Regions from separate parts of the Streptomyces sp. NPDC093261 genome, predicted to be linked through region 1. Evidence: riboswitches for the same ligand, from Rfam matches in the RefSeq annotation. Region 1 holds a riboswitch; each other region holds the start of a gene.
What was found. A riboswitch is a leader RNA that binds a small molecule or an ion and turns the genes downstream of it on or off. The one in region 1 is predicted to bind S-adenosylmethionine.

Region 2: another riboswitch for S-adenosylmethionine. It lies ahead of thrC (threonine synthase); the one in region 1 lies ahead of ACIP94_RS01880 (aminotransferase class V-fold PLP-dependent enzyme).
Region 3: another riboswitch for S-adenosylmethionine. It lies ahead of ACIP94_RS30145 (LLM class flavin-dependent oxidoreductase); the one in region 1 lies ahead of ACIP94_RS01880 (aminotransferase class V-fold PLP-dependent enzyme).

The regions. Positions count from the first base shown of each region.
Region 1 covers NZ_JBIVNO010000001.1:402,240-410,011, reverse strand. Annotated here, with positions in the region: gene ACIP94_RS01905 (heme-copper oxidase subunit III) at 1-268, shown strand, start outside; gene ACIP94_RS01900 (c-type cytochrome) at 382-1,194, shown strand; gene ACIP94_RS01895 (Rieske 2Fe-2S domain-containing protein) at 1,191-2,249, shown strand; gene ACIP94_RS01890 (cytochrome bc complex cytochrome b subunit) at 2,246-3,907, shown strand; gene trpD (anthranilate phosphoribosyltransferase) at 4,042-5,106, shown strand; SAM riboswitch class IV at 5,237-5,353, shown strand; gene ACIP94_RS01880 (aminotransferase class V-fold PLP-dependent enzyme) at 5,565-6,926, shown strand; gene ACIP94_RS01875 (Lrp/AsnC family transcriptional regulator) at 6,981-7,262, opposite strand; gene ACIP94_RS01870 (rhomboid family intramembrane serine protease) at 7,383-7,772, opposite strand, start outside.
Region 2 covers NZ_JBIVNO010000021.1:108,784-116,555, reverse strand. Annotated here, with positions in the region: gene ACIP94_RS32120 (ROK family protein) at 1-14, opposite strand, end outside; gene ACIP94_RS32115 (extracellular solute-binding protein) at 191-1,411, shown strand; gene ACIP94_RS32110 (DUF3263 domain-containing protein) at 1,451-1,678, shown strand; gene otsB (trehalose-phosphatase) at 1,871-2,725, shown strand; gene ACIP94_RS32100 (trehalose-6-phosphate synthase) at 2,799-4,226, opposite strand; gene ACIP94_RS32095 (glucosyl-3-phosphoglycerate synthase) at 4,332-5,294, opposite strand; SAM riboswitch class I at 5,444-5,599, shown strand; gene thrC (threonine synthase) at 5,618-6,898, shown strand; gene ACIP94_RS32085 (MoaD/ThiS family protein) at 6,895-7,170, shown strand; gene ACIP94_RS32080 (cold-shock protein) at 7,622-7,772, shown strand, end outside.
Region 3 covers NZ_JBIVNO010000018.1:123,415-131,186, forward strand. Annotated here, with positions in the region: gene ACIP94_RS30135 (NADP-dependent isocitrate dehydrogenase) at 9-2,228, shown strand; gene ACIP94_RS30140 (NtaA/DmoA family FMN-dependent monooxygenase) at 2,355-3,731, opposite strand; gene ACIP94_RS30145 (LLM class flavin-dependent oxidoreductase) at 3,750-4,949, opposite strand; SAM riboswitch class IV at 5,350-5,459, opposite strand; gene ACIP94_RS30150 (glutathione S-transferase C-terminal domain-containing protein) at 5,548-6,432, opposite strand; gene ACIP94_RS30155 (hypothetical protein) at 6,541-6,663, opposite strand; gene ACIP94_RS30160 (TetR/AcrR family transcriptional regulator) at 6,902-7,468, shown strand.

The sequences.
Region 1 (7,772 bases):
GATCTTCGAGTACACCGAGCTGGTCAAGAAGGACGGCCTCTCGCTGTCCTCGGACCCGTACGGCTCGGTGTTCTACCTGACCACCGGCTTCCACGGCCTGCACGTGACGGGTGGTCTCATCGCCTTCCTGCTGGTCCTCGGCCGCACCTACGCGGCCAAGAGGTTCACCCACGAGCAGGCGACCGCCGCCATCGTCGTGTCCTACTACTGGCACTTCGTCGATGTCGTCTGGATCGGCCTCTTCGCCACGATCTACCTGATCAGGTAATCGGTGGTCGGCCGCGGCGAACGGTCACCCGATCGGGGAGAACCGATCGCCCGCGACGCTCCGATCCATTTCCAGAAGCATCGACGCAGAAGATCCTGACACCGGGGTAATCCGTGAAAAAGCTCTCCGCACGACGACGCCATCCGCTGGCGGCTGTCGTCGTCCTACTCCTCGCGCTGGCGGCCACCGGGGGGCTGTATGCCGCGTTCGCGCCCGCGAGCAAGGCTCAGGCCGATGAAACCTCCCAGTCCCTCGCCATCGAGGAGGGCAAGAAGCTCTACCAGGTGGGCTGCGCCAGCTGCCACGGCACCGGCGGTCAGGGCAGCTCCGACGGTCCGAGCCTGGTCGGCGTCGGCGCCGCGGCCGTGGACTTCCAGGTGGGCACCGGCCGTATGCCGGCCGCCACCTCTCAGGGTCCCCAGGTGGTGAAGAAGAGGAACATCTACAGCCAGGCCCAGATCGACCAGCTCGCGGCGTACATCGCCTCGCTCGGCGCCGGCCCGGCCGTGCCGACGAAGAACGACTACAGCCCCGAGGGTGCCGACATCGCCAAGGGCGGCGAGATCTTCCGCACCAACTGCGCGCAGTGCCACAACATCACGGGCGAGGGCGGTGCCCTGTCGCACGGCAAGTTCGCGCCGAGCCTCGCGGGCGTCGAGCCGAAGCACATCTACGAGGCCATGCAGACCGGCCCGCAGAACATGCCGTCCTTCCCCGACACCACGCTGTCGCAGCAGAACAAGAAGGACATCATCGCCTACATCAAGGCGGTCAACGGTGACCAGACCGAGAACCCCGGCGGTCTCGACCTGGGCGGTCTCGGCCCGGTCTCCGAGGGCCTCTTCGCCTGGATCTTCGGACTGGGCGCGCTGATCGCGGTCGCCGTCTGGGTCGCCGCTCGGACCGCAAAGGCCAAGAAGTCATGAGTAGCCAAGACATTCCCGAAGAGAACCTGCCCGCTGAGCAGGACACCGAGGCCGGTGCCGTAGCGGTCGCGGACGAGGAGAACCCGTTCGCCGACCCGGGCCTGCCGCCCCACGAGCACCGGATCCAGGACATCGACGAGCGGGCCGCCAAGCGCTCCGAGCGCACGGTCGCCATGCTGTTCACCGTGTCGATGCTGGCCACGCTCGGCTTCATCGCGTCGTACGTCACGATCCCGAACGACAAGGCCATCTACGTCTTCCCGATCGGGCACATCAGCGCGATGAACTTCGCGCTGGGCCTGACGCTGGGCGTGGCGCTGTTCACGATCGGCGCGGGCGCGGTCCACTGGGCCCGCACCCTGATGTCCGACGTCGAGGTCGCCGACGAGCGTCACCCGATCGAGGCGCCGCCGGAGGTCAAGGCGAAGGTCCTCGCCGACTTCCAGGCGGGTGCCAGGGAGTCGCAGCTCGGCCGTCGCTCGCTGATCCGGAACACGATGTTCGGCGCGCTGGCCCTGGTGCCGCTCTCCGGCCTGTTCCTGCTGCGTGACCTCGGCCCGCTGCCCGGCACCAAGCTGCGCCACACTCTGTGGTCCAAGGGCAAGCTCCTCGTCAACATGAACACGAACCAGCCGCTGCGTCCCGCGGACCTGGCGGTCGGCTCGCTCACCTTCGCCAAGCCCGAGGGCCTGGAGGAGACCAACGAGGACTTCCAGAAGCAGATCGCGAAGGCCGCCCTGATGCTCGTCCGGCTCCAGCCGGAGAACATCAAGGACAAGAAGGAACTCTCGTGGTCCCACGAGGGCATCGTGGCCTACTCGAAGATCTGCACCCACGTCGGTTGCCCGATCTCCCTGTACGAGCAGCAGACGCACCATGTCCTCTGCCCGTGCCACCAGTCCACCTTCGACCTCTCCGACGGTGGCCGGGTCATCTTCGGCCCGGCTGGTCACGCCCTGCCGCAGCTGCGCATCGGCGTCAACGCGGACGGCTACCTCGAGGCGCTCAGCGACTTCGAAGAGCCCGTCGGTCCTGCTTTCTGGGAGCGCGGATGAGCACTTCATCGAGCAACACGAGTCGGTCTGCCGCTGACGCGGCGGGCGCTTCGCGCGGAAGGGCACCGGCCGGCGAGCGCGTCGCCGACTGGGCCGACGGCCGCCTGGGGATCTACTCCCTGGCCAAGTCGAACTTGCGCAAGATCTTCCCCGACCACTGGTCGTTCATGTTGGGTGAGGTCTGCCTCTACAGCTTCATCATCATCATCCTCACGGGTGTGTATCTGACGCTGTTCTTCCACCCCTCGATGAACGAGGTGGTGTACCACGGCAGTTACGTGCCCCTGCAGGGCCAGCTGATGAGCGAGGCGTTCAACTCGGCGCTGCACATCAGCTTCGACGTGCGCGGCGGTCTGCTGATCCGGCAGATCCACCACTGGGCGGCGCTGATCTTCCTCGCCGGCATGTTCGTGCACATGATGCGCGTGTTCTTCACGGGCGCGTTCCGCAAGCCGCGTGAGATCAACTGGCTGTTCGGCTTCCTGCTGTTCGTCCTGGGCATGTTCACCGGCTTCACCGGCTACTCGCTTCCGGACGACCTGCTCTCCGGCACCGGTGTCCGCTTCATGGAGGGCGCGATCCTGTCCGTGCCGATCGTCGGCACCTACCTGTCGTTCTTCCTCTTCGGCGGCGAGTTCCCGGGCGGCGACTTCGTGGCCCGCTTCTACTCGATCCACATCCTGCTGCTGCCGGGCATCATGCTCGGTCTCGTGGTCGGCCACCTGATCCTGGTCTTCTACCACAAGCACACGCAGTTCGCGGGTCCCGGAAAGACGAACAACAACGTCGTCGGCATGCCGCTGCTGCCGGTCTACATGGCCAAGGCCGGAGGCTTCTTCTTCCTGGTCTTCGGTGTCATCGCGGCCATCGCGGCGATCGCGCAGATCAACCCGATCTGGGCCATCGGCCCCTACCGCCCGGACCAGGTCTCCACGGGCGCCCAGCCCGACTGGTACATGGGCTTCTCCGAGGGTCTCATCCGTACGATGCCGGGCTGGGAGATCAACGTCTGGGGCCACACGCTCGTCCTGGGCGTGTTCGTCCCGCTGATGATCTTCCCGCTGGTCCTGGTCGCCATCGGTGTCTACCCCTTCATCGAGTCCTGGATCACCGGCGACAAGCGCGAGCACCACATCCTGGACCGCCCGCGGAACGCGCCGACGCGTACGGCCTTCGGTGTCGCGTGGATCTCCTGGTACTTCGTGCTGCTGCTCGCCGGCGGCAACGACATCTGGGCCACGCACTTCCACCTGTCGATCAACGCGATCACCTGGTTCGTCCGCATCGCCTTCTTCGTGGTGCCGGTGCTCGTGTTCGTCGTCACCAAGCGGATCTGCCTCGGCCTCCAGCGCCGCGACCGCGACAAGGTGCTGCACGGCCGTGAGTCGGGCATCATCAAGCGGCTGCCGCACGGTGAGTTCATCGAGGTCCACGAGCCGCTCAGCCAGGAGCAGCTGCACACGCTCACGGCGCACGAGCAGTACAAGCCGGCCGAGATCGGCCCGACGGTCGACGAGAACGGTGTCGAGCGGAAGGTCAGGGGCTCGGAGAAGCTCCGTGCCAGGCTGAGCAACGCCTACTACGGGGAGGACAGCCAGATCCCCAAGCCCACGGTCGAGGAGTACAAGGAGATCACGAGCGGCCACGGCCACCACTGATCGCTGCGCGCGCCACGCCACGGTCGAAGGGCCCCGTCCATGCCGGACGGGGCCCTTTGCCGTGCCCTGGGCTGGATAGGGTGGACCTGTTCGAGAAATGTGTCCCGAGCGGGACACCGACCCAGGAGCGGCTTATGAGCGCTGTGAACCCCGCTGGAGGCGACACCGCGGCGGGCCGTTCCTGGCCCCGGGTGCTGAACGCGCTGCTGGACGGCCACGACCAGAGCGTGGACGACACGGCCTGGGCGATGGACCGCATCATGCGCGGCGAGGCGACGGACGCGCAGATCGCCGCCTTCGTCGTCGCGCTGCGGGCCAAGGGCGAGACGGTCGAGGAGATCACCGGGCTCGTGCGGGCGATGTACGAGCACGCGAATGTGATCGAGGTACCGGGTCCGGCGGTCGACATCGTCGGTACGGGCGGCGACGGCGCGAAGACGGTCAACATCTCCACGATGTCCTCGATCGTGGTGGCCGGCACGGGCGCGAAGGTCGTCAAGCACGGCAACCGGGCCGCGTCCTCCGCGTCCGGCTCCTCGGACGTGCTGGAGAAGCTCGGCATCAATCTGGACCTCACCCCGCGACGGACGGCCGAGGTGGCCGAGGAGGCCGGGATCACGATCTGCTTCGCGGTGAGGTTCCACCCGGCGCTGCGGCATGTGGCCGCGGCGCGTGGGCAGCTCGGGATCCGTACGACGTTCAACGTGCTGGGCCCGCTGACCAACCCGGCCAGGGTGAAGGCACAGGCGGTGGGTGTCGCGGATCCGCGGATGGCGCCGATCGTGGCGGGGGTCCTCGCCGAACGCGGGAACTCCTCCCTGGTCTTCCGTGGCGACGACGGACTGGACGAGCTGACGACGACCTCCACGTCCCGGGTGTGGGTGGTCCGCGACGGCAAGGTCACCGAGGAGTCCTTCGACCCCCGGGACGTCGGCATCGAGCGGGTGCCGGTCGAGGCGTTGCGCGGGGCCGACGCCTCCTACAACGCCGATGTGGCGCGGCGCCTGCTGGACGGCGAGACCGGGCCGGTCAGGGACGCGGTGCTGTTGAACTCGGCGGCGGCCCTGGTGGCCCTGGAGCCGACCGGGGCGCCCCTGGCCGGGCAACTGCGCGCGGGGATGGAGAAGGCGGAGGAGTCGATCGACTCGGGCGCCGCGAAGCGAACGCTGGAACGCTGGGTGGCCGCAAGCCACCGATGAGCCCCAGGGCGAGGGGGAGCGCGGCGCGGCCGGGCTCCCCCTTTCGCATGCCGCCGGGAAACAGGGCGTATGTCCCGGCATCCGGACACGTGTTGCGGCCGGCCGATCATGTCGCGTAGCGTCCTGCCCAGGTCATGAGCGACAGCCATGCGGCCCCGGCCGGCTGTCCGGCAACCCTCCGTCCGTGGCGGGGTGCCCCGGGTGAAGACCAGGTCGTGGGCAGCGAGGTCCACGGCAAGCGCGGACCCCTCGCACGCTTCGCATGAGCGTGGGGCCAGGGGTCCTGGTCGTTCGAGGGAGCCTTCCGTGAGCAAGCGAATGCGCTAGGGCCGCAGAGCCCCGCCTCCGCATCCCCTTTTCACCTTTTTCACCCTTTTCCCGCGCCGTCGACGCGAGCCCGCGCCCTTGCGCGCGCCCTCCGGCGCGGTGATCCCTTCTGCCTTCACGGGAGTGCACCCATGTCCGTCTCCACCCTTGCCGCCGACCCCTACGTTTGCGCCCCGCTGCCCGTTCTGGGCAGGGATGTCAGCGTCCCGCTCGTCACGGGCGGCACCGTCACCTACGCCGCGCTCGACTACGCGGCCAGCGCCCCGGCGCTCCAGCGGGTCTGGGACGACGTGGCGGCGTACGCGCCGTACTACGGCAGCGTCCACCGCGGCGCCGGGTATCTGTCGCAGCTGTCCACCGACCTCTTCGAGAACGCCCGCCGGACCGTCGCAAAGTTCCTCGACTGCCGCGAGGCGGACCAGGTGATCTTCACCCGGTCCACCACCGACTCGCTCAACCTGCTCGCCGCCGCCCTGCCGGCCGACTGCCAGGTCCTCGTCTTCGAGACCGAGCACCACGCCTCGCTGCTGCCCTGGCGGGACGCCCGGGTCACCGTCCTCGACGCCCCGCGCACCCCGCAGGGGGCCGTACGGGCCCTGGAACGCGCCCTCGCGGACCGCGACCCCCACGGACCGGCCCTCGTCTGTGTCACCGGCGCCTCCAACGTCACCGGCGAGCTGTGGCCCGTACGCGAGCTGGCGGCGGCCGCCCATGCGCACGGCGCCCGTATCGTCCTGGACGCCGCCCAGCTGGCCCCGCACCACCCCGTGTCGGTCGCGGACCTCGACGTGGACTGGGTCGCCTTCTCCGGCCACAAGCTCTACGCGCCCTTCGGCTCCGGGGTGCTGGCCGGCCGCGCCGACTGGCTGCGCGCGGCCGAGCCCTACCTCGCGGGCGGCGGCGCCAGCCGCAGGGTCACCCGGCGCACGGACGGGGGAGTGGACGTCGACTGGCACGAGACCGCCGCGCGGCACGAGGCCGGTTCGCCCAATGTGATCGGCGCCTACTCCATCGCCTCGGCCTGCAAGGCCCTCACGGAAGCGGGCTTCGACGCGCTCGTCGCCCGTGAGCGGTACCTCATCCGCAAGGTCAGGGAGGGACTCGCCGAGATCCCGGAGGTCAGGGTGCTCTCCCTCTTCGGCGACGACGCGCCCCGCGTCGGCGTCCTCTCGTTCGTCGTCGAGGGCTGGAACAGCTCCCATTTCGCCGCCGCGCTCTCCGCCGAGTACGGCATCGGCGTCCGCGACGGCCTGTTCTGTGCCCATCCGCTGGTGCGCACCCTGCTGGGCGGCGACCCGGGGACCCAGGGCGAGTGCGGCGCGCCCGAGGCCGCTCCCGGCGAGCGGTCCCTGAACGCCATCCGCGTCAGCTTCGGCGCGGGCACGCCCGACGAGCATGTGGAGCGGTTCGTGCGGGCGGTCGCGGAGCTGGTCCGGCACGGCGCGCGGTGGACGTATCGCACACAGGACGGGCGCTGTGTTCCGGCGGTCTGAGGCCCCCGGCCGGTGGACGTCCGTCGAGCCCGGCGCCTGGTTCCGGCCCGGCGCCTAGTTGTCGAGCCCGATCGCGAACGCCGCCTCCAGGTCGTGCTGGGAGTACGTGCGGAAGGCGACGTGTGTATCCGTGCCCAGCACGCCCGGGATCTTGCTGATCCGGCCCGGGATGACGTCCGCCAGGTCGTCGTGTGCCCGCACCCGGACCATGGCGATGAGGTCGTACGTGCCGGTGACGGAGAAGACCTCGCTGACGGAGTCCAGCGCGGCGATCGACTCGGCGATCTCCGGGATCCGGTCCACGCTGGTCTTGATGAGCACGATCGCAGTGATCACGGCTGGCCTTCTCCCTAGGTGCACGCTCGGACCTGTCACTCTAAGACCTGCTCCACCGCTCACCAACAGACGTGCCCCGGCGGCGCGGGGACCGCGCCGCCGGGGCACGTCCGTGTCCGGTCACCGACGCGGCACCAGCACAGGTCTGCGCACCCAGGCGTAGAGGAAGCCCAGCGCGAACCCCACGACATGGGCCAGGTAGGCGACGCCCGGTCCCTGGGCGGCGCGGTCCGCCGCGATCCACTGGAGGGTCGCCCAGAAGGGCAGCACCACCCAGGCGGGAAAGCGCAGCGGCAGGAAGAAAAGGAACGGAAAGAGACTGGTCACCCTGGCTCCCGGGAACAGAAACAGAAACGCGCCGAGCACCGCGGAGATCGACCCCGAGGCCCCGACCAGGGTCTGTGCCGACTGCGCGTGGGCCGCCGCGTACCCGAGGAGCGCCAGATAGCCGCAGCCCCCGTAGAACAGGGCGAACTCCACATGACCCATCCGCTCCTCCGTCATCGCCCC
Region 2 (7,772 bases), on a different contig from region 1:
ATGACATGTCTCACGGAGACAGTGTGGGCCCTGGACCCGAAGAGGTCTAGTCCACTCGCGTGGTGTAGACCTTATGCAGTTGATATTCCGAATGGCGAGACAGCAGGGTTGGGCAAGAGCGGTGCAGGGGCGCGGGGCGCGAAGGACGACGTGGCACAAGGGTCTGATCGCGGGGGTGTCCGTACTGGGCATGACAGCGACGCTGGCGGGCTGCGGGGGCTCGTCCGGCTCGGGGGACGTGACGCTGCGGCTGGTGGCCGCGGACTACGGCGACTCCTCGGCCAACAGCTCCAAGAAGTACTGGGACGACCTGGTCCGGGGCTTCGAGGCGGGGCACTCCGGGATCAAGGTCGAGGTCAGCGTCTACTCCTGGAACGACGTGGACCGCAAGGTCAAGGAGATGGTGGCCGCGGGCCACGCGCCCGACATGGCGCAGATCGGGGCGTACGCGGACTACGCGGCGGCGGGGCGGCTGTACCGGGCCGACGAGGTGCTCTCGATCCCCGTCCAGGCGGACTTCGCCTCGGAGCTGAGCGATGCGGGAAAGGTCAACCGCACCCAGTACGGCATGCCGTTCGCGGCGTCCACGCGGCTGCTCTTCTACAACAGGACGCTGTTCGCCCAGGCCGGGATCCAGCCGCCCACGAGCTGGCACGACCTGGCGGCGGACGCCGAGGCGCTCAAGGCCAAGGGAGTGAAGTTCCCCTACGCGCTGCCGCTCGGCCCGGAGGAGGCGCAGGCCGAGACGATGCAGTGGCTGCTCAGCGGCGGCGACGGCTATCTGGACGGTTTCGGCTCCTACGACATCGACTCCGCGCAGAACGTGGGCACCTTCACCTGGCTGAAGGACGAGCTGGTCGGCAAGGGGCTGACGGGCCCGGTGCCGCCGGGCCGGCTCAACCGCGCCGACGCCTTCTCCGCCTTCACCCGCGGTGAGGTCGGCATGCTCAACGGCCACCCCTCCCTGATGAAGATGGCGCGGGCCAAGGGCGTGGACTTCGGCATGGTGCCGATGCCGGGCGTCGGCGGCCGGGCGAAGTCCACGATGGGCGTGGCGGACTGGATGACGGCCTTCAAGCAGAACGGCCACCAGGACCAGATCCGCGCGTTCCTCGATTACGTGTACGACGAGAAGAACGTGATCGACTTCTCGCGCGAGTACGACCTGCTGCCGGTCACCAACTCGGCGCAGGAGACGATGGCGGCGTCCTCGCGGGACGCGGACCTGGAGCCCTTCCTCCAGCAGCTGCCCAGCGCGGAGCTGTACCCGGTCGGCAAGACGTCCTGGGCGGGGGTCAGCGCGGACATCAAGAAGGAGATCGGCGAGGCCGTCGCCCCGGACGGCAGCCCGTCGGCCGTCCTCGGCCGGCTCCAGCGGGCGGCGGTGGCGGCGGACAGCGCCACCGGCTGAACCGTCCGCTCTGTCGGTCCCCGGGGCTACCGTTCCCTCATGGAAGAGCTGAATCCCCGAGAAAAGGCCGTCCTCGCCCTGGAGGGGCGCAGCTTCTCCGGGCCGGGGGCCAAGGAGCGGGCCATCCGGGAGCAGCTGGGCCTCGCGCCCGTGCGGTACTACCAGCTGCTCAACGCCCTCCTCGACGACCCGAGGGCCCTCGCCCACGCGCCGGTCACCGTCAACCGCCTGCGCCGCATCCGTGACTCCCGCCGCGCCGAGCGCTGACTACCCGGCGCTGGCCGTTGCCGGCGCCGACCGTTGCCGGCGCCGACCGTTGCCGGCGCCGACCGTTGCCGGCGCTGGCCGTTGCCGGCGCCGACCGTACCCGGCGCTGACCGCGCCGGGGCCGGGCGCCGCGCGCCGGTGCGCGTGCCGGAGTCAGGAGTGCGGCCGGTCCCGCGCGGATAGGGTCGTTGCATGGGCAGCCATACGGACTCCTTGCCGACACCCGCCACCCCGGCCGGGCGTGACGGTCTCGACGCCATCCTCGCCCGGCCCGAGCGGGCCGTCCTCGCCTTCGACTTCGACGGGACGCTCGCCCCGATCGTCCCCGATCCCGACCAGGCCCGCGCCCACCCGGACGCGGTCCCCGCCCTCGCGGTGCTCGCCCCGAAGGTCGCCTCCGTCGCGGTGGTCACCGGCCGCCCGGCCGGCGTCGCCGTCCGCCACGGCGGCTTCGCGGGCGTATCCGGACTCGACCACCTCGTCGTCCTCGGCCACTACGGCGCCGAACGCTGGGACGCCCGCACCGGCACCGTCAACGCCCCCGCCCCGCACCCGGGCGTCGCCGCCGTCCGCGCCGAACTCCCCGGCTTCCTGGACGAGATCGGTGCCTGGCGCGGCACCTGGATCGAGGAGAAGGGGCGCGCAGTCGCCGTGCACACCCGCCGGGCCGACGACCCGCAGGCCGCCTTCGAGGCCCTGCGCGAACCCCTCACCGACCTCGCCACCCGCCACGGCCTGATCGTCGAGCCCGGCCGTCTGGTCCTGGAGCTGCGCCCCCCGGGCATGGACAAGGGAGTGGCCCTGTCGGAGTACGTCCGCGAGGTCGGCGCCGGAGCGGTCATGTACGTGGGGGACGACCTCGGTGACCTCCCGGCCTTCGCCGCCGTCGACAAACTCCGCTCCGACGGCGTACCCGGCCTGCTCGTGTGCAGCGGCAGCGAGGAGGTCACCGAACTGGCCGAGCGGGCGGACCTCGTGGTCGACGGCCCGGAAGGCGTCGTACGACTGATGTCCGCTCTCGGGGCCCATATGACGGACCGCCCCTGAGGGCCCTCGTCACACCGGTTGCCGGACCGCCCCCGCCGAGGGGCGGTCCTCAGCCGTCCGGTGCGGGCGGTCCTCAGCCCTCCAGCGCGGCGAGCTGATCCAGGAACCAGCGGGCCGGAGGCAGTGCCGTGGCCTGGGCGGACAGTCGCTTGGTGCGCTCGCCGCGTTCCGCCGGACCCATCGACAGCGCCTCGTGCAGCGCCTGTGCCGTGCCCACGATGTCGTACGGGTTCACGGTCACCGCGTCCTCGCCCAGCTCCTCGTACGCCCCCGCCTCCCGTGAGAGCACCAGCGCGCAGCCCTCGTCGGAGACCACCGGGACCTCCTTGGCGACCAGGTTCATGCCGTCCCGGATGGGGTTCACCAGGGCCACGTCCGCCAGCCGGTAGGCGGCGAGCGACCGGGCGAAGTCGTCCTTGACGTGCAGTTCCACCGGGGTCCACCCGGGGGTCCCGAAACGCGAGTTGATCTCCGTCGCCACCCGCTGGACCTCTGCGGTGTAGTCGCGGTAGACGGCCAGGTCCTGCCGGGACGGGTAGGCGAAGGCCACATGGACGACCCGTTCACGCCACTCCGGACGAGACCGCAGCAGTTCCTCGTACGCCAGCAGCCCGCGCACGATGTTCTTCGACAGCTCCGTGCGGTCCACGCGCACGATCGACTTGCGGGGCCGGCCGTCGGGGGCCGTGCCGATCTGCGCCCGCAGGGTCCGCATCCGCTCGTCCACATCCGGCCGGTGCGCCCGCTCGCGCAGGAACTCGGCGTCGGCGCCCAGCCCGTGGACGCCGATGCGTGTGCCCGAGAGGGTGTCCGGGCCGAGGACCGCGCGGCAGCAGTCCGTGAACGCGTCCGCCCATCGCTGGGTGAGGAACGCCGCCCGGTCCGCGCCCAGGATCCCGCCGAGCACCTGAGCGGCGATGTCGTCGGGCAGCAGGCGGAAGTACTCCGGGGGCGCCCACGGCGTGTGAGAGAAGTGGCCGATCCGCAGATCGGGCCGCAGCCCGCGGAGCATCCGGGGGGTCAGGGTGAGGTGGTAGTCCTGGACCAGGACCGCCGCGCCCTCGGCCGCCTCCTCGGCCAGCGCCTCGGCGAAGGCCCGGTTGTATCGCTCGTACGCCGCCCACTGCCGCCGGAACTCCGCGTCGAAGACCGGCTCCAGCGGTGTCTGGTACAGCATGTGGTGCACAAACCACAGGACCGAGTTCGCGATGCCGTTGTACGCGTCGGCGTGCACCCGCGCGTCGATGTCGAGCATCCGTACGCGCTGGCCGCCGGTGTCGGCCGGGTCGAGCCTGCCGCCCGTGCGCCGTACCGCCTCCCGGTCGCTGTCGTTCAGCGCCGAGCAGACCCACACCGCGTCGGTGTCGGGGCCGATCGCCGACAGGCCGGAGACCAGTCCGCCCCCGCCGCGCTTGGCGGTGAGCTGACCTGTCTCGTCCAGCGCGTATGAGACCGGACCGCGGTTGGACGCCACCAGAACGGAAGCCGCATTCGAAGCCATGCCACGAAACCTAGCCCGAGGGGAAAACGCTCAAACGTTCCCTTCGGCCGTCTGCGGAGCCGTATACAACGGGGGCGTCGGGGGCCCGGTCCTCCGGGCCCGGCCTCAGGCCGCCCACCGGTTCGCGTACTCCGCGATCTCCGCCATCGGCGGCCGTTCCGCCGTGTCCACCGAGTACGTCCGTGGCTCGAACCCGCCCTCGACACGTTCGAACTGGGTGAGGGCGGGGCGGACCAGATGGCCGCGGGCCAGCCGCAGCTGCGCGGTGCGGTAGATCGCCGCGGCCATGCGGCCCAGCGCCTGGCCGTCCTGGTGGCGGTGCAGCCGCACCCCGACGTCGACCTGGGCCAGGGCGTCCAGGCCCACCAGATGCAGGGCGTCGACCAGCATCCCCAGCTCCACTCCGTACCCGACCGGGAACGGGAGGCGTTCCAGCAGGGAGCGGCGGGCGGCGTACTCGCCGCCGAGCGGCTGGACGAAACCGGCCAGCTGCGGCCAGTGCATATTGAGCAGCGGCCGCGCCATCAGCTCGGTGACACGGCCGCCCTGGCCCGCCGCCGTGCCGGTCTCACCGGGCAGGGCCAGCGGCCGGTCGTACATCGCCTTCACGAGGTCCACGTCCGGGTCCGTGAGCAGCGGGCCCACGATCCCGGAGACGAAGTCCGAGGAGAACTCCCTCAGGTCGGCGTCGACGAAGCAGATGATGTCCCCGTGGGTGACCAGCAGGGAGCGCCACAGCACCTCCCCCTTGCCGGGCACGGCCGGGACGCGCGGCAGGATGGCGTCGCGGTGCACCACCGTCGCCCCGGCCGCCGCGGCGACCTCGGAGGTGCGGTCGGTGGAGCCCGAGTCGACGACGACGATCTCGTCGACGAGCGGTACCTGCCGCATCAGGTCGTGGCGGATGACGGCGACGATCTCGCCGACCGTCTCCTCCTCGTCGAGCGCGGGCAGCACGACACTGACCGACGAACCCGAGGCGCGTTTGGCGGCCAGGATCTGGTGGAGTGGGCGATCGGTCACGGACCAGGAGCGGGTGCTCAGCCAGCGCTCGACTTCTTCCAGCACAGCCTGCGACTCCTTCCATGGAGTGATCCATCTCGCGGTTCGGACGACTATCTCAAGTGTCCTGGCCTTCGGTTACAGTCTTGAACAACGCCGGTGACCATCGCATGTCGTGGGTCGCCGCCGCTCGTAGCAGTGAAACAACCGCATACAGCTCATCCAGAGGGGCAGAGGGACACGGCCCGATGAAGCCCCGGCAACCCTCCAGCCGGTTCTCGTAGATCAGTGCGATCGTCTTCGCGAGGCTCCCGGCTAGGGAAGGTGCCAAATCCGTCTCACGGCGAGATGCGTCGTGAGGAAGATGAGGAGAAAGGGCCTCGCCTGACATGGCTGTGCAGACAGTTGTAAGCAGCACCGACTCCGTGAACCTCGGACCCGCCGCGGCCCTGTCCTGCCGGGAGTGCGGCCATCGGGTGCCCCTCGGCCCGGTCTTCGCATGCGAGGAGTGTTTCGGCCCGCTGGAGATCGCGTACGACTTCTCGGGCTACGACACCGAGGAACTGCGGAAGCGGATCGAGGCGGGCCCCGCGAACATCTGGCGCTATGCGCCGCTGCTGCCGGTCCCGGCGGACGTCGCCGACAAGCCGAACCTGAACCCCGGCTGGACCAAGCTGGTCAAGGCCGACAACCTGGCGCGCGAGCTGGGCGTGACCGGCGGGTTGTATGTGAAGGACGACTCCGGCAACCCGACCCACTCCTTCAAGGACCGCGTGGTCGCCCAGGCGCTGGAGGCGGCGCGCGTCTTCGGCTTCACCACCCTTTCCTGCTCCTCCACCGGCAACCTGGCGGGGGCTGTGGGCGCCGCGGCGGCCAGGGCCGGCTTCCGCTCCTGCGTCTTCATCCCGCACGACCTGGAGCAGGGCAAGGTCGTCATGGCCGCGATCTACGGCGGCGAGCTGGTCGGCATCGAGGGCAACTACGACGATGTGAACCGCTTCTGCTCGGAGCTGATCGGCGACCCGGCCGGCGAGGGCTGGGGCTTCGTCAACGTCAACCTGCGTCCCTACTACGCGGAGGGGTCCAAGACCCTGGCGTACGAGATCGCCGAGCAGCTGGGCTGGCGGCTGCCGGACCAGATCGTGGTCCCGATCGCCTCCGGATCCCAGCTCACGAAGATCGACAAAGGGCTTCAGGAGCTGATCAAGCTGGAGCTGGTCGAGGACCGGCCGTACCGGATCTTCGGGGCGCAGGCCGAGGGCTGCTCGCCGGTGTCGACCGCGTTCAAGGCGGGCCACGACGTCGTACGGCCGCAGAAGCCGGACACCATCGCCAAGTCGCTGGCGATCGGCAACCCGGCGGACGGCCCCTATGTCCTCGACATCGCGCGCCGCACCGGCGGGGCCGTGGAGGATGTGACGGACGCGCAGATCGTGGACGCCATCAGGCTGCTCGCCCGCACCGAGGGCATCTTCGCGGAGACGGCGGGCGGTGTGACGGTGGGCGTGACCCGCAAGCTGGTCGAGAGCGGTGCGCTCGACCCGACGAAGACGACCGTCGTCCTCAACACCGGCGACGGCCTCAAGACCCTGGACGCGGTGGCGGGCACCGGCCTCACCGCGACGATCCGTCCGACCCTGGACTCCTTCCGAGAGGCTGGCCTCGCATGAGCGTGACCGTTCGCATCCCCACCATCCTGCGCACCTACACCGGAGGCCGGGCCGAGGTCGCGGCCGAGGGCGGGACCCTCGCCGAGGTCATCGCCGACCTGGAGAAGAACCACACCGGCATCGCCGCCCGTGTCCTGGACGACCAGGGCAAGCTGCGCCGCTTCGTCAACGTGTACGTCAACGACGACGACGTCCGCTTCGAGCAGGGCCTCGAGACGGCGACCCCGGACGGCGCGGGCGTCTCCATCATCCCGGCGGTGGCGGGAGGCTGACGGCAGGTCATCCCCACGCGATCGTTACCCTCGGTAGGGCCGAACACCGAGAGTTCATCGAATTGCCCCCTCCGCGAGAGAAGCGGAGGGGGCAATTCTGCATGGTTGAGCGCGGTACAGTTGGGGAACCCGCTCCCGGTTTCCCGGTCGCACAACCGGAGTCCCTGCCGCCCGCCCGACAAGAAGCAGCCAAAGTGGGCAGGGGTTTTGCGCCATCCATTCCTTTTGTCGGGCCCGACTTGCCCTGAATTCGGGTGAATTCTTCGTACATTCCCGACCGGTCATGCCCGGAATTCTCGTCCGATTGACCTGTTGCACAGGGCAGTTGGACAGATACATTCAGCCGCGGTCGACGCGTTCCGGCGCACGCCCCCAACCGTTGGGGGGTGAGGTCTGACCCGGATCCGCGAAGTGTGGATCTGTGCAAGGGCCAGTAATAGGGGAGTTAGGCATGGCTCAGGGCACCGTCAAGTGGTTCAACGCGGAGAAGGGGTACGGCTTCATCGCGGTCGACGGTGGTGCGGATGTATTCGTCCACTACAGCGCGATTCAGATGGACGGCTACCGCACCCTGGAAGAGGGTCAGCGGGTCGAGTTCGAGA
Region 3 (7,772 bases), on a different contig from region 1:
AGCACCCGGTGACTGACTCGACCATCATTTACACGCACACTGACGAGGCCCCGGCCCTGGCGACGTATTCCTTCCTGCCGGTGGTCCGGGCGTACGCCTCGCAGGCGGGTGTCGCTGTGGAGACGCGTGACATCTCGCTGGCCGGGCGCATCCTCGCGGTCTTCCCCGAGTACCTGAACGAGGACCAGCGGATCAACGACGACCTCGCTGAGCTGGGCGAGCTGGCCAAGACCCCCGCGGCCAACATCATCAAGCTGCCCAACATCTCGGCGTCCGTCCCGCAGTTGAAGGCGGCCGTGGCCGAGCTTCAGGCCAAGGGCTACGCGCTGCCGGACTACCCGGACGAGCCGAAGACCGACGAGGAGCGGGAGATCCGCGCCCGTTACGACAAGATCAAGGGCTCCGCCGTGAATCCGGTGCTGCGCGAGGGCAACTCCGACCGCCGCGCTCCCGCCTCGGTGAAGAACTACGCCAAGACCCACCCGCACCGCATGGGCGCATGGTCCCCCGAGTCCAAGACGAACGTGGCGACCATGGGCGTGGACGACTTCCGCTCCACCGAGAAGTCCGCGGTGATCTCCGAGGCCGGTTCGCTGCGCATCGAGCTGAAGGGCGACGACGGCTCCACCACCGTGCTGCGCGAGTCCGTCCCGGTCCTCGAGGGCGAGGTCGTGGACGCCTCCGTGATGCGTGTCGCCGCGCTGCGCGAGTTCCTGACCGCGCAGGTCGCCCGCGCCAAGGAGGAGGGTGTCCTGTTCTCGGTGCACCTGAAGGCGACGATGATGAAGGTCTCGGACCCGATCGTCTTCGGCCATGTGGTGCGTGCCTTCTTCCCGAAGACGTTCGCGAAGTACGGCGAGACGTTCGCCGCGGCCGGCCTGACCCCGAACGACGGTCTGGGCGGCATCTTCAAGGGCCTCGAGGGCCTGCCGAACGGCGAGGAGATCAAGGCCTCCTTCGACGCCGAGCTGGCCGAGGGCCCGGCGCTCGCGATGGTCGACTCCGACAAGGGCATCACCAACCTGCATGTGCCGTCCGACGTCATCGTGGACGCCTCCATGCCCGCCATGATCCGCACCTCCGGCCACATGTGGGGCCCGGATGGCCAGGAGCACGACACCCTCGCGGTGCTGCCGGACTCCAGCTACTCCGGCGTGTACCAGGCCGTGATCGACGACTGCCGCGCGAACGGCGCCTACGACCCCTCCACCATGGGCTCGGTGCCGAACGTGGGCCTCATGGCGCAGAAGGCCGAGGAGTACGGCAGCCACGACAAGACCTTCGAGATCCCCACCACGGGTACCGTCCGTCTCGTGGACCAGGCCGGCAATGTCGTACTGGAGCAGACCGTCTCCGCCGGTGACATCTTCCGCGCCTGCCAGACCAAGGACGCCCCGATCAAGGACTGGGTGAAGCTCGCCGTCACCCGCGCCCGCGCCACCGGCGACCCGGCCGTGTTCTGGCTGGACGAGACCCGCGCCCACGACGCCAACCTGATCGCCAAGGTCAAGGAGTACCTGCCGGAGCACGACACCGAGGGCCTGGACATCCGCATCCTGGCCCCGGTCGAGGCCACCAAGCTGTCCGTGGAGCGCATCCGCCGCGGCGAGAACACCATCTCCGTCACCGGCAACGTGCTGCGTGACTACCTGACCGACCTGTTCCCGATCCTGGAGCTGGGCACCAGCGCCAAGATGCTGTCGGTCGTCCCGCTGATGGCGGGCGGCGGCCTGTTCGAGACGGGCGCCGGCGGCTCCGCCCCGAAGCACGTCCAGCAGCTCGTCAAGGAGAACTACCTGCGCTGGGACTCGCTCGGCGAGTTCTTCGCGCTCGTGCCGTCCTTCGAGCAGTATGCGAAGGCCACCGGGAACCAGCGCGCCCAGGTCCTCGCCGACACCCTCGACCGCGCCACGGCGACCTTCCTCAACGAGGACAAGTCCCCGACCCGTCGCGTCGGCGGCATCGACAACCGCGGCAGCCACTTCTACCTGTCCCTGTACTGGGCGCAGGAGCTGGCCCGGCAGACCGACGACGCGGAGCTGGCGAAGGCGTTCGCCCCGCTCGCCGAGACCCTCACCGCCAACGAGCAGAAGATCGTCGACGAGCTGATCGCCGTCCAGGGCAAGCCGGCCGACATCGGCGGCTACTACCAGCCCGACCCGGCGAAGGCCTCCGAGGTCATGCGTCCCTCGCAGACCTGGAACCAGCTGCTGACCTCGCTCGCGTAAGCGGGGTCCGCGCGGCACCCGCACCGGTGTGACCACCGCCCCGGCCGGATCGGATCCGGCCGGGGCGGTCGTGTCCTCGGAGCCCGGTCGCGGCCCGCGGGCCGGGACCCGGTTGCGATGCGGGCGCTACGACGCCGCCTGCTCGGCCGGTGCCCCGGCGTCGGGGTGGGCCAGCCCCAGGTGGTCGCGCAGGGTCGTGCCCTCGTACTCCGTGCGGTACACACCGCGCTCCTGAAGCAGCGGGACCACGGTGTCGGCGAAGGCGTCGAGTCCGCCCGGGGTGATGTGCGGGACGAGGATGAAGCCGTCGGACGCGTCGGCCTGGACGAAGGCGTCGATGTCCCGCGCCACGGTGGCCGGGGAGCCCACGAAGGTCTGGCGGTTGCCGGTGTGGATGACCAGGTCCCGGATCGACCAGTGGTGCGCGGCGGCCAGCTCCCGCCACTCCCGCGCGGTGGCCGGCGGATCGCGGTACATCCGCACCTGGGCACGGCCGCGGGCGATGGTGTTCTCGCCGGGCAGGGGGTCGATGTCCGGGAGCGGGCCGTCAGGGTCGTAGGCGGACAGATCGCGGTTCCAGACGAACTCCAGGTGCTTGATCGCGGTGGCCCCGCTGACCTGCGCCCGGCGCACCTCGCGGGCCAGTTCCCCGGCCTCGGCGTCGGTGTCGCCGAGGACGAAGGTCGCGGCGGGCAGGATGAGCAGCTGGTCGGGGCGACGGCCGTACGTGGCCAGGCGGCCCTTGACGTCCGTGTAGAAGGCCTGGCCCGCCTCCAGGGTGGCGTGCCGGCTGAAGATGGCATCGGCGCTCGATGCGGCGAACTCGCGGCCCTCCTCGGAGTCACCCGCCTGGAAGATCACCGGGCGGCCCTGGGGGCTGCGCGGGACGTTGAACCGGCCGTGGATGTCGAAGTGCCGGCCGTGGTGGACGAAGGCTCCGGCCTTCGCGTCACGCAGGAAGACCCCGGTCGCCGGGTCGGCGACGATCTCGCCGCCGTCCCAGGAGTCGAAGAGTTCGTTCGCCGTGGCGAGGAACTCCTTGGCGCGCGAGTAACGCTCCTCCTGCGGCAGAAAGCCGCCGCGGCGGAAGTTCTCCCCGGTGAAGGCGTCCCAGGAGGTGACCACGTTCCAGGCGGCGCGTCCGCCGGAGAGGTGGTCGAGGCTCGCGAACTGGCGGGCGACCTCGTAGGGCTCGTTGAAGGTGGAGTTGATGGTGCCGGTCAGGCCGAGGTGCTCGGTGACCGCGGCCAGTGCGGCGAGCACGGTGAAGGTGTCGGGGCGGCCGACGACGTCCAGGTCGTAGATTTTTCCTTCCTGTTCGCGCAGGCGCAGCCCCTCGGCGAGGAACAGGAAGTCGAACCGGGCCCGCTCGGCGGTCCGCGCGAAGTGCGCGAACGAGCTGAACTCGATATGGCTGCCGGCCTTCGGGTCGCTCCACACGGTGGTGTTGTTGACGCCTGGGAAGTGGGCTGCGAGGTGGATCTGCTTGAGCGGCTTGCTCATGGTGGGTGTCCTTCCGGCTCAGGCGGCGTAGCGGTTGGCGGGGCGGGCGAGCCCCAGCAGCCCGCGCAGGGTGGTGGCGTCGTACGCGGTGCGGAACGCGTCGCGGCGCTGGAGTTCGGGGACGAGACCGCGGGTGATCCGCGGCAGGTCGTGCCCGGCGACGGCGGGACGCAGCCGAAAGCCGGTCAGCCCCGCCGACCGCAACTCCTGGAGGAGGTCGGCGAGTTGGGCGGGTGTGCCGGTGAAGATCCGGGCGTCGCCGGTGTACGGCTCTCCGGCGGCGGCGTCGAGGCGCTCCCGGCGGGCGGCGGCCTCGGCGGGGGTGTCGTCGAGGAAGACGACCAGGTCGCCGAAGAGGTGCAGCGGCGCCTCCGCCCGTCCGGCTGCGGCCTGCTCGGTCCGGACCTCGGCGACGATCGCGCGTGCCTGCGCGGCGTCGTGCGGGGTGACATAGCCGAGGTCGGTGGAGCGGGCGACGAGCCGGAACGGCACGGTCTGGTGGGCGAGCGCGGTCACGAGGGGCTGGCCCTGGGGCGGGCGGGGGGTGATCGAGGGGCCCTTGACGCTGAAGTGGCGGCCCGTGAAGTCGATGTAGTGGAGCTTGTCGCGGTCGATGAACCGGCCGGTGGCCACATCGCGGATCTCCGCGTCGTCCTCCCAGCTGTCCCAGAGCCGGCGCACGACCTCGACATGGTCGGCGGCCTCGTCGAAGAGGTCGGTCACCAGCTCCCGTGCGCCGGGGCTGTCGTAGGCGTCGATACGGGGCAGGGTGCGGCGGCCGAAGTGGGCTGCCTCGTTCGGGCGCGCGCTGATTCGGACCCTCACGCCCGCACGGCCGGTGCTGACGTAGTCGAGGGTGGCGATGGCCTTGGAGATGTGGAACGGCTCCGTGTGGGTGACCACGACGGTCGGCACCAGCCCGATGTGGCGCGTCAGTGGGGCGACACGGGCGGCGATCAGGACGGCGTCGAGGCGCCCGCGGACCTGGTCGGTGCGTTCGTCCGGGTCGAGGAGGTGCGACGACTGGGGGCCGAGCCCGTCCTCGAAGGTCACGAAGTCGAGCAGACCACGCTCGGCCTCGGCGACCAGGCCGGCCCAGTAGCCGGCGGTGAACAGGTCCCGGGGGCGGGCCTCCGGCTCGCGCCAGGAGGCGGGGTGCCAGCCGGTGCCGTCGAGCGCCACGGCGAGGTGCAGGGGCGAAGGAGAGGTTGAGGACACGAGTGGGTGCCTTCCTGGATGTCCGTATCGAGAGCGCCGGCCCCCGCGCGAGCGGGGCACGGCGGGGGCGGGAAGCCGGCTCCAGCGGAGTCGGACGCCCCGGGGCGGCGCGCGCCACCGCACGGCCCGGCGGCAGGGGCCGCCGGGGCTGAGGGGGCGAGGGAGGCGCACGGGACCGGGACGGGAACGTGGGCGCACCGCGGCGATGGTGCGCGTCGGGGAGGGGAAACGCCGTCAGCCGTGACAGCGGGCGGAGCCCGGGGCGGTACAGAGCGCGCTGTTGACGCGCAGAAGATCGACGCAACGGTTCGCGCACAGCAGGACGCAGCCCCGGGGCCGCGAAACGGCTGTCCTCGAAGCTGCGTACATCACTGCCACCGTCACTCTTCCGGCCCGTGGGGCCACGCGCTTACCGAAACGTCATCCGGTCGGGTCGTCACCTGGGGCACCCCACCGCGGAGCGAGGGTTGCCGGTCGGCAAGCCAGGGCTTGTCGCTGACGCTCATGACCTTTCTGACCGTAGGTCAAGACAGGCGCCCGAAGCGCTGTTCACGCACGTCCATCAGGTGATACACGCACGGGAGCGCCGGCCCGCCGGTCAACGGGAGCCCGTCGTCGCGCCGTTGGGGATGTGCGCCGCCCAGTCGAGGATCTGCACGGCCGCGCCCGCGGCCTCCAGTCCGCGGCACTGCGCGTGATGCCGGCGGGCGATCCCGTCGAGGTCGAGGTGCGGACCGAAGGCGGGGTGGGCGGCCAGCCGGCGGGCGTACGCCCACAGGTGCGGATGGCCGGCGACACGCTGCACGGCGGCGGCGTCGAGGTGCCAGCGGTGCACGGTGTCGAGTTGCACCAGTGCGACCCACAACTCCACGTCGGCCACGGTGGGTTGGTCGCCCAGAAGATACTCCTGGCGGGCCAGCCGGCCCTCCGGTGACCTCAGGGCGCACAGCAGTGAGGTGAGCGCGGCGTCCCGGTCCGCGTCATCGGCGTCGGCACGTCCGGCGCGCTGGGCGGCCGCGTCGATGCCCAGCGCACACAGGCGCCGGACCCCCTCGATCTCCGCGTCGGCGCCCTGCGGGTGGAGCACGGGGCGGCCCGCGCCGAAGCGGCGTGCCAGGTCCCGCATGATGTCGGGGGCGTGAGTGCTGACGATCCGGCCCGACCAGTCGTCGCTGAGCACCGGTGCCACGGTTGGTCCGGAGTAGCGATGGGCGCTCGCCTCGTAGAGCGGGCGCAGGGCGGAGTGCTCGCCGCCGGGTCCGTCCGGCACCGCGGGCAGCAGGGTGACGGGGACGATGCCGTCGAGGCCGAGCAGGCTGTGGGTGACGGCGATCCGCAGACAGCGCGGACAGGCCAGGGACAGGTGGAGTCGGTAGCGGCGCGGTACGGCGTAGTGGCCGCTGCGGGCGTCGCGGCCGATCCTGCCCCGGAAGGCGGGGGCGGGATGGGCGGGCGGGAGTGCGGTCAGGGCATGGGCGGACATGTCTCTCCCAGGGGTTCGGTCGCGCGAGGGCGCGGTGGGCGGCGGCCCGGGGCGAGCGGCGCTGCCCGACCAGGGGGCGGGGTGCGGCGCGGGCCCGCCACCGCCGTTTCAGCGCAGGGGGCCGGACGCGCTGCACACACGCAGCAGGTCGATGTGACGGCGGGAGGTCAGAAGGAGGGAACGCCGGCGGGTGCGGTGCACACGGCCGATGACCGGCTCCAGGCGTCCCATGCTTCCCTACCTGTCCACTAGGAAACTCCTACTGGAGTGTCGATCGGGCTCCGGCCCGCGTCAAGAGGGTGGTTCACGGAGTGAGAGCGCCGCCCAGCCGTCCTGGAGATGGTCGGCCACCAGGAAGCGCGACCCACTGCGCGGGCTGCTGCCCCAGACGCCGAAGACCGCCGGGGTGACGGCAGGACCGGTCCGGGAAACCTTGACACCCCCAAAGTGTGACTGATTGAGTACTCACATGCAAAAGGATCGCCCGCGCCAGTTGTCCACCGCCGAGGAACGCCGCGAGACCGTGCTGCGTACCGCGATCGGGGCGTTCGCCGCGCGCGGCTACTTCGGCACCACCACGGCCGAGGTCGCCAAGGCGGCCGGCATCTCCCAGGCGTACGTCTACCGGCTCTTTCCCAACAAGGAGCTGCTGTTCGTCGCCGTGGTCGAGCACTGCTTCGTCCAGGTGCGGGCGAGCCTGGAACAGGCGGCGGCCGAGGCCGGGGGAAGCTCCCCCGAGGTGGTGCTCTCGGCCATGGGGGACTCCTACGCCAAGCTCATCAGCAACAACGACCTCATGCTGATCCAGCTCCACGCACAGGCGGCGGCCGTCTCGGAGCCCGCGGTGCGCGAGGCCGTCCGGCAGGGGTACGCCCGGCTGGTGGAGTACGTCCGCGGCGCGTCCGGCGGCAGCGAACGGCAGATCCAGGACTTCTTCGCCATGGGCATGCTGTGCCACCTGATCGTGTCGATGGGGGCCGACGAGGTGGAGGCTCCCTGGACGCGGACATTGGCGGCGGGGATCACCCACTACTGACGCGGGCCGCGGAGGGGCCGACGGGCGGGGCGCCCCATTCCGTCCGTTCTGCGACACACGAGGAGTGTGTGACTGATCACACGCGAGTCACGACGGTGACGCCTCCCCGGCCCGCCGCCCTGATCGGCCGACGCCCCTCCAGGGCCGGCGTCACCCTGCGGTGAATCCCTCCTTCCTACCCGTCCTCGCACACCGCTGACCAGCCCTTTCCCTCATATGTTCAGGTTGCTTTCAGGCAGGGGCGCCCCTGTGGCAACTCATGCACCAGAAGCCCCAAAACAATGGCAAAGGAGGCTGGGAGAAC